Regions from separate parts of the Paenibacillus sp. FSL R5-0517 genome, predicted to be linked through region 1. Evidence: riboswitches for the same ligand, from Rfam matches in the RefSeq annotation. Region 1 holds a riboswitch; each other region holds the start of a gene.
The links. Region 1 has a riboswitch for cobalamin ahead of nikB (nickel ABC transporter permease). Riboswitches for the same ligand answer to the same signal wherever they lie in the genome.
Positions count from the first base shown of each region.

Region 2: linked by a shared signal. The riboswitch ahead of cobJ (precorrin-3B C(17)-methyltransferase) and the one ahead of nikB (nickel ABC transporter permease) in region 1 are both predicted to bind cobalamin.
Region 3: linked by a shared signal. The riboswitch ahead of MKX40_RS07270 (ABC transporter substrate-binding protein) and the one ahead of nikB (nickel ABC transporter permease) in region 1 are both predicted to bind cobalamin.

Region 1 is NZ_CP150235.1:278,581-281,738, reverse strand. Features, by position in the region: gene MKX40_RS01275 (ABC transporter substrate-binding protein) at 1-73, opposite strand, end outside; gene nikC (nickel transporter permease) at 88-921, opposite strand; gene nikB (nickel ABC transporter permease) at 922-1,860, opposite strand; cobalamin riboswitch at 2,027-2,220, opposite strand; gene MKX40_RS01260 (AraC family ligand binding domain-containing protein) at 2,298-3,125, opposite strand.
Region 2 is NZ_CP150235.1:6,377,865-6,381,022, reverse strand. Features, by position in the region: gene MKX40_RS28470 (uroporphyrinogen-III synthase) at 1-683, shown strand, start outside; cobalamin riboswitch at 883-1,073, shown strand; gene cobJ (precorrin-3B C(17)-methyltransferase) at 1,476-3,158, shown strand, end outside.
Region 3 is NZ_CP150235.1:1,653,237-1,656,394, forward strand. Features, by position in the region: gene cbiB (adenosylcobinamide-phosphate synthase CbiB) at 1-419, shown strand, start outside; gene MKX40_RS07265 (histidine phosphatase family protein) at 410-1,096, shown strand; cobalamin riboswitch at 1,248-1,393, shown strand; gene MKX40_RS07270 (ABC transporter substrate-binding protein) at 1,835-2,833, shown strand; gene MKX40_RS07275 (iron chelate uptake ABC transporter family permease subunit) at 2,830-3,158, shown strand, end outside.

The DNA of each region.
Region 1 (3,158 bases):
AAGCTGCAAGCAAGAACACAACCAACATGGATATGAGGGTGAGCAACATTGATTTTTGAAAATTCCTCTTCATTCTGGTTCCTCCAGTTAAGCAGTATTTTTCTTGGGATCAAGCACATCTCGCAGACTGTCTCCCAGTAAATTAAAAATAATGACGGTGCTGAATATCGCCAGACCTGGATAAACCAACAGCCATGGTGCAGTCTGCAGATATCTTCTGCCTTCATTTAACATGGCCCCCCACTCGGGGTTCGGTGGCTGCGCGCCAAGCCCAAGAAAGGACAACCCCGAGATGGACAGCATCATGCCTCCCACATCCATCATCGCCATGACGATGATTGGAGACATCATATTGGGCAGGATCGTCCTGCCGATGATCTGTATTTTACGTGCTCCGCTGAAAGCAGCGGCAGCGACATACTCCTTTTGCTGAAGGGAAATCACCAGGCTTCTGGCCATCCTTGCATACTTCGCCCACCAGACAACCGACAGTGCCAGAACCGTATTGAACAATCCCGGCCCAAGCATCCCCACCACAGCGATCGCAAAAATAAGCCCCGGAAATGCCATTAATGTATCAGACAGGCGCATGAGCACCATATCCGTCACCCCCCGAGCGAAACCGGCGATGACTCCAATCGTTACACCTAACACAAACACGATGCCAATCATCATAAAGGTGAGCAGCAGCGAGGTACGTGCACCGTACAGAAGACGAGATAATACACAGCGGCCCAGTTGATCGGTTCCAAGAGGATACTCGGCGCTGGATGGCTGCAACACTTTGGCAAAGTTCGTTGCAAGTGGGTCGTGTGGTGCAAGCAGCGGTGCAACCATGGCAAGAATAATCCAGAAGGCGGTCAGAGACAGCAGGAAGGTGAACCAGCGATTCTGCAGTAATACCAGTCTGAAGGCTCTCATCTATATATCCACATCCAGTCGGATTCGGGGATCACGAAGATGAGTCCATATATCAACCAGCAGATTCAGGGCGACATATATGATCGCCATCCAGATGACATATCCCTGAATCAGCGGATAATCCCTTGTGAAAATCGCATCTACAGCCATCTGTCCAACACCCGGCCACACAAATAAACTTTCCACAATCGCTGCACCACCTAACAAAGCACCTGTTGTCATACCCATAAGGGTAACGATCGGCAGCAGGGCATTGGGAAGAATATGACGAAAAATAATGATCGATTCCTTCACACCTCTGGATCTGGCTCCGATCACATAGTTCTGGCTTGTCTCCTCAAGCAGGATCGCACGAATCTGTCTGCTGTACTGGGCAACAAGTGGAATCGCGAGTGTACATGCAGGTAGAATCAGGCTGTACCATCCGGAATTGCCCATCACCGGCAGCAGCTTCAGCTGTACGCCGAAGACCAACATGAGCAACATACCCAACCAGAAGCTGGGCATCGATAATCCGGCAAAAGAGAACAGACGAATGACGTGATCAAGCCATTGGTTACGATAGACAGCCGACAGCATCCCCAATGGAAAGGAAACCAGTATAACCAGAAACATGGCGCTTCCTGTTAGCCAAAGCGTTGCCGGGAGCCGTGCCATCAGCACGTCCAGCACTGGACGATTGTATTTATATGATGTACCGAAGTCCCCAGTCATCACCTGTCCCAACCAAGTCCCGTACCGATAGAGAAAGGGCTCGTCCAATCCAAGCTCCGACCTCACCTGCCTGACCAGCTCATCAGATGGCGTTACCCCTGTAGACATAAGCATAAGTCTGGCTGGATCTCCAGGAGACAGGTAGGTTAGCAGGAACGTCAGGAACGTGATGCCGAACAATACGACTACCAGTTGCATTAATCGTTTAATGATATATCTGCTCACGTGTTCAAACGTCCTTCCCCAAAACTTTATGTATATGCCATGATGTTCTCCGTCCATAGCAAAAAAGGCGTCCCTCTCCGTGTTACTGGATGAGGACGCCTTAAATAAACAGATTTTCAGAAAAAATCATGCTCTCTAAACACCTTCCTATCTCCCGTAGGGTACTACTGTGTTTGTTAAACCTGGCAGGTCTCCTGGCTCCAGAATCATCGTCACTTGCAGCTCCTTCCCGGTCTAAACCAGTGGATTATCGCTACCTAACTCCTCTGTTACAGTGGCGGGACCGCGCCGGTATTACACCGGACTTCCCTATTAAGCTTTCACCCTGACGGGCAAAGCACCAAGTTCCACATATTCAATTACACTTCTGTATCAGTATAGCGGGACAACGTTTAATGATCAAAACTTTTCTTTCAAATTTGAAACACTAGGTGCGTCTAATCGCGAATTCTCGACCCCTTCGGAGATACGCCCGTCACACGCTTAAACATCTTGGAAAACAATAATGGGTCCGTATAACCGACAGAATGGGCCACTTCACTGACCGACAGCCCTGGATTCTGAAGAAGTTCGGCAGCACGATTCATACGGTACTCCAGAAAAAATGACTGTAGCGACATGCCATATCGCTCTTTGAATAATCCCGATAGATATGTGCGATCCAGCCCCACGGCTTGGGCAATATCCAGTATGGAGGTTCGCTGACTGTACCTGTTCTCCATAAATTGCACCGCCTGCCGGATGTATGTTTCTTTGTTTGAAAGGAGCTGCCCGACCTCTTCCTTCACAGGTGAAGAAGAGATTAATTCTGCCATCAAGCGGTACAAGAGACTCTGGTTCAACACATCACCTTCCGGTCGCGTGGAAGCTTGGACCATCTCCGTATACAACTGTTCCATCGTAATCGTATCATGGACATCATATATCGGGCGCTCCGGGCTCAGTTGGGCACGTTGCATGAATGCTTTGGCTTGTACCCCTTTGAAGCCGAACCACGAATACGTCCAGGGCTCCTTGGGATCTGCCTCATAATGAATAAGCGTATCCGGGAAAATGATAAAACCCTGTCCCTCGCTAAGCTTGTATTCCTGGTCCCCCATGTACACGATGCCCCGTCCTTCATGGATGTAATGCACAATATAGGAATCACGTACACCCGGTCCCCAATAATGGGCGGGTTCACACGCCTCCCACCCGAAGAACAACAAGACAAGTTCCATCTGTGTCCAGTCCGTGGCTACCACATTCATCTCTATTTTTCTCATTTTATGCCCTCCCTCCTTGTTTCCTTCCGAGGC
Region 2 (3,158 bases), 820 kb from region 1:
TGGTATCCTGGATCTCAGACCCGCCAGACTGGGCGGTGTTAACGACGGGTATGGGATTGGATGCATTGTTTGAAATGGCTGAGGATATGGAAATTGCGGGACAGTTTTTGGATGTATTATCGGAATCCTCCATTGCAGCGAGGGGATACAAGACGGTGAATGCGCTCAAAAAGCGCAGATTAACGCCTCTGGTACGGGATGATGACGGTAGCACGGACGGGCTCATTCGAGAATTCGCCCCGCATGATCTCGCAGGGAAAAAGGTCATATTACAGCTTCATGGGGAGACAGCTCCCAAACTCGTTGCATGGTTGGAAGAACAAGGTGCAATCGTCAGACAAGTGCTCCCTTACCGCCATGTACCGCCGGAAGATGCAGAGCTGGAACAGCTGTTGCATGAAATTCTAAAGTTCGAGGTAGATGCTGTTGCGTTCACAAGTGGACCCCAGGTCAGATTTCTGACGCAATATGCGGCCTCCAAGGACAAGCTTGAGCCGTTGCTTGCCGCTTTCAGACAAGGCGTAATTCCTGCATCCGTAGGTAAAGTTACAGCAAACTCCATGCGTGAAGAAGGCATTGAGGCGCTGGTCATTCCGGAGGAAGAGAAGATGGGTGCACTCATCGTTGAACTTGGACGTTACTTTTCCGCAGGGCGTGCAGACAAGGTTGGCGGTCAGCAATAAAGGTTGAGTCGTTAACAGAAACGAACTCAATGCAAGGGTTGTTGGATGGTTATAACGAATGGGATATGCATAGGTTATTCCGGGTTCTGATCCGATTTTTGGATCAGGACTTTTTTCTGTTTTGTCTGAAAATAGAAGAATGGATAAGTATCATAAGCATGGACATTATTTCCTGCACGGTGTTATTATGAAAACAATATTGAATGAAAACAAGCAAGGTGCTCTTGCGTGCAGCAAGAGGTAACAGGGAATCGGGTGAAAGTCCCGAGCGGTCCCGCCACTGTAATGGTGAAGCCCTTTTTGATCCAAGTCACTCGGAAAGCCGGGGAAGACAGAAAAGGAAGCTGATGATCCAAAGCCAGGAGACCTACCTTGCATGTGTCACCAAACCCTTCGCGGAAAGGAGTGGTGTACGAAGAATCAGGAATTGGGCGAACAATCGGTTCGCCCGGCTGGCCCCTCCAGGCCACATAGTCACAGGACTACCCTTCGGGAGTCTGGGGCTGTGTTCTTGAGTGTACGTACATGCGTATCCCATCCGTTACAAGGATGGGATTTTTTTGTTTTTTTAGATAAATGCACATCCTTGCGATACCTACCCTGTGTCGGGAAATTGCAGGTAGAGGAATAGATTAGTTGGATCATAACGGTTGATGTAAGAGCCTTGTTCGATAGTCTGAGTAAACAGAGCTGACGAGTTGAACATGCAGTACAGCGGGGGAGAAGGTCGGCATAGCCGCCCTTCTTCACTGTTTAGATCAGTACGACAAGTGTGATGAAGGAGGAGAAATCATGCAAGATCAAGGCAAGCTGCTGATTATCGGGTTCGGCCCGGGAGCAATGGAACATATCACCAAGCGGGCACTCGAAGCACTTCAGGAGAGTGAGGTAATTATCGGATACAACACGTATGTGGATCTTATTCGCCCTCTGTTGAACGGGCAAGCGATTGTACGTACAGGCATGACCGAGGAAGTAAGCCGTGCACAAGAAGCGGTTCGACAGGCGGAGATGGGCAAAATTGTTGCCGTAATTTCTAGCGGTGACGCAGGTGTGTATGGTATGGCTGGACTGGTGTACGAGGTGCTGATGGAGCAAGGTTGGAAGCCGGATACGGGTGTTGCCGTCGAGGTTATTCCGGGCGTATCGGCCATTCAGTCCTGTGCATCACTGCTGGGTGCCCCTGTCATGCACGATGCATGTACGATCAGCCTTAGTGATCACCTTACGCCGTGGGAGACCATTATTCGCCGGGTTGAAGCCGCAGCTTCTGCTGATTTTGTCATTGCCCTGTACAATCCACGCAGTGGACGGCGCACACGCCAGATCGTGGAGACACAGGAAATGATCCTGCGTTATCGTGACCCACAGACCCCCGTAGGTCTAGTGAAAAGTGCATACCGTGAGCGTCAGGACGTTGTCATGACCACACTGGAGGATATGCTGAATCATGATATCGGCATGCTGACGACCGTGATTATCGGCAACTCCTCGACCATGATGTACGAAGGACTCATGGTCACCCCCCGCGGGTATCAGCGGAAATATACGCTGAACACCGCGGAACAGTCGCTCAGACCTCATGAGCGACTACGCACGGAAGCCGAGCCATGGTCGCTCGGCGCAAGGGAAGCCCGCGCTGCCGCCTCCGGCGAGGCAGCGGGCGAGAGCGCGGCCAGCGCTGCATCGGCCGCGCAGCCACAGGCGGAGCCAGCCCTGCGCGGCGCAAGCGCCGGAGCGGGCACGGCTCCGCAAGGGCAGCCGCCCACTGGGGCAGCTGCCATTATGCCTGCGGCAAGCTCGGCGAGCGGCGCTGGCACCGCCGTGCTTGCCGGCGAGCGACCTGCGCCCGTTGCGGCAGAGGCCGCTCCGGGCCGAGTCGCAGAAGCGCCACGCGTCAGCGCAGCTGCGCTGGCCGCCGAGGCGCTGACACGGCTCGCGGCAGGCGGCGCGCTCGCGGGCGAATCGGCGAGCCGCTGGCTGAATGCAGCAGCGCCGAGCCGAGAAGCAAGTTCACCCCAGGCTGCGACCGCAACGGCGGTACGCACCGCGCCCGAGCCTGGGCGTAAGGCGCCGCTGTTCGAAGTCGGCGTGTCGCCCGGCGTGGGCAACAAAAAATTCACCGCAGCCCAGATGGCGCTGCTGGCGCAGTGTGCAAGTGAAGACGGCGAACTGGAGTACACGCCGGAGCACCAGATTATTCTGAGAGTGCCGACATTTGAACCGGACTCGCTGGTTGAAGAGCTGCGTGCAGCGAATTTTATCGTTGTACCGATTGGTGATGTCATCAAGGTGAAGGCCTGTGACTTCTGCAATATGGAGAAGGACGATGCTGTCCCGATGGCTAACCATTTGCAGGCCGTGATTGGCGGACTGGGTGCACCCAAAGAAACGAGTGTGGCGCTGAATGGCTGCGGTATGGCATGTTACGGGGCAGTACTGGAGGATATCGGCATCGTATATCGCAAAGGTGCA
Region 3 (3,158 bases), 1.4 Mb from region 1:
AAAATGACAAGTATCTGCATCTTGGCTGGGCCTCGGCCCGTCTGGATGATGTGGCGAACTGGATACCCGCCCGGCTCACCGCAATGCTGTTAATCGTGGGTGCCTGGGTCATGAAATTTGATGCCAAAGGAGCAGCACGGATGGTCGCTCGGGATGCAAGACTGCATCCAAGTCCGAATAGCGGGTTTCCCGAATCAGCAGTGGCTGGAGCACTGGGCATCCGACTTGGCGGACATAACGTGTATCACGGAGTTGCTTCGTTTCGTGCCTATTTGGGCGAGGCCACACGGCCGATGGAAGCCGAGGATATTGTGCGAACATCACGCCTGATGTTCTGGTCCGCAGGGGCTTTTGTTGCACTTTGTGTGTTAATATCGCTGGGTGTGTGGCTGGCAGGAGGGATGCTGTTATGGCCCTAAATGAGGGGAATGCAGGCAAGGACGTACATACGGATCAACCGGCTTCAATGAAACGAAACATTCTGTGGGTCCGTCACGGGACAACGCTATGGAATGTGGAAAAAAGATACCTGGGGCATACCGACATCGGTCTGCTGCCAGACGCCAAAGAAGAACTGGCTCCGCTTCATGAACAATTGAGCGGTGTTTCGTGGCACGAGGTATATTGCAGTGATCTGCTGCGCTGCCGCCAGACGCTGGAACAGATTCTTCCTGATGCCGGCGGAGAGGTGAAGTTCGATCAGCGTCTGCGGGAAATTGATTTTGGACAGTGGGAAGGGCTAACGTATGAGCAGCTCAAGGATAACCCTGAGTACCGAAACTGGATTGATGCGCCGCAGGAGGTCACTCCGCCCGAGGGTGAATCGTGGCAGAAGTTTACGGAGCGAATGGATTCATTTCTCCAAGAGATGTTGTTGAATGGTCGGCCTTCAATGCACGTTGATGAGGGACGGGTACCTACCATAGTTGTGGTTACGCATGGTGGTGTCATCCGATATGCCTTGTCCCGTCTGATTGCCGGGCTTGGGTTCTGGGATACACATGTCGTACCGGGACAGGCGATTCAGGTCCAGCTTGATCGACAGGGGAATCAATGGTTTGGTAGCAGAGTGACTTTTCCGCCAATCGGGTTGTAAGGATGTACAATATACCCTATAATCACAACAGAAGTGTGACTTCAGCATGGATACAGATACGGTGCAGGCTGTGAAGGCTAATGCGTATATAACATGCAGAAATTACATGACAATGATATACCATATCAGCGACCAAGGGTCCCGCGTGTGAAGGCTGTTTTCATGGCAGAGTAGTACGAGTCGTGAAACACACAAGGGTGAAATGGGGAAGCCGGTGCAAATCCGGCACGGTCCCGCCACTGTAAAACAGGATGATTCCTGTAAGTCAGGTTACCTGCCCTGGACGTACAAACCGGTGTTCCTTCGAGGAAAGGACAGCGTTTCGGGCAATTCTATGCGCATGGACAACCTTGGGTTGAACATGTACAGATCGCCATATGCGAGACGTCATCCCTGATCCTGGACGTAAGGATTAGGGATTTTTTATTGTTCATGTAAGATAAACCGAACTTTTACACGTTAACGAAGAGTGCAGAACCGATCTGAAGAAACGGAGTGTTCGCTTAAAGCTTTCTACAAGAAAGCTACATCGGAAGCATACGCTTATCCCCGGATTTTCCCTTTCGAAAAGGGAATCAAAAAGTCTGGGGATAACAGCGATCGGAAGATGGTACTGCAATCGGAGTGGACTTGTGTAAATTGATGGATTTTACTTGTACAGGAACACCAAGGCAAGGTAGTAAGAGTTCAAGCATGTTGCAAGAAAATAGTACAGATAGAGAAGGGGAGAATAACAGAATGAATATCAAGAATTGGAAAAGCGTAGCGTCCCTGCTAAGTGCAGCGGCACTCGCACTGGCTTTGGCCGGTTGTGGCAATGCAACAACGAACGAGGGCACAGGAACTTCGCAGCAACCGGCACAGGAGCAGTCCCAAGGCCAGGCGCAGACGGACCTCAAAACGCAATATCCACTGACCGTTACGGATGCAACGGGTGAATCGTTTACTTTTGAAAAGGCGCCAGCCAAAATTGTATCCGTGTCACCAGCTGAGACAGAGTCCCTGTTTGCCCTTGGATTGGATGAACAGATCGTTGGTGTATCCGACTATGATGATTATCCGGAAGCAGCAACAACCAAAGCGAAAATGGGTGGCATCACCAAGCCCAACGAAGAGTCCATCATTGCATCTGAAGCCGACATTGTCTTTACAGGTATCTCGATGAGTGAGGATGCCGTGAAGAAGCTGCGCGAACTCGGTATTACCATTTTCAAAACGGATCCTAAATCCATTGACGATGTGATGAACAATATCGAAACCTTCGGTAAAATTACCGATCATCAGGAAAAAGCACAAGAAATCATCACTCAGATGAAACAGGACGTGACGGATGTAACCGAAGCGGTGAAGGCCGTTAAACCGGAAGAGAAGAAAAAAGTATACGTTGAATTCTCCCCAGGTTGGTCGGTAGGTAAAGGTGAGTTCATGGACGAACTGATCACTGTAGCCGGAGGAACCAATATCGCTTCAAACGAAGAAGGCTGGTACCAAATCAATGAAGAAAACGTGATTGCCTCTAACCCCGATGTAATCTTGTATGCCAACGATGTAATTGATGAAAACTCCAAAACACTGGATCAGATCATCAAGGCGCGCAGCGGCTGGGATCAAATTACGGCTGTGAAAAATGACGCGGTTATTGGCCTGGATGCCAACCTGCTGAGCCGTCCGGGTCCACGGGTAACTCAAGGGTTGAAAGAAGTAGCCAAAGCGATCTATCCTGACTTGTTCCAATGAGTAAAAAGCTGATCCTGTTCGGAACGACGGGCATGGTGCTGCTGGTGCTTACCGTGCTCATCTGCACGGGCATTGGTTCAGTAGCTTTGCCAATTCGGGATATTGCCGGCATCCTGATTCACAAAATTCCCTGGGTGGGCGACTGGATTACACCGGATTGGAATAAGGCAGCCGAACAGATTATCTGGAAAGTGCGTTTTCCGCGTGTACTGCTTGCTGTGCTCGTGGGGGCTTCACTGGCTATTGCGGGTGCGGGCTTCCAGGGTGTGCTGCGTAATCCGCTGGCCGATCCGTTTACGCTCGGTGTATCATCCGGTGCGTCGGT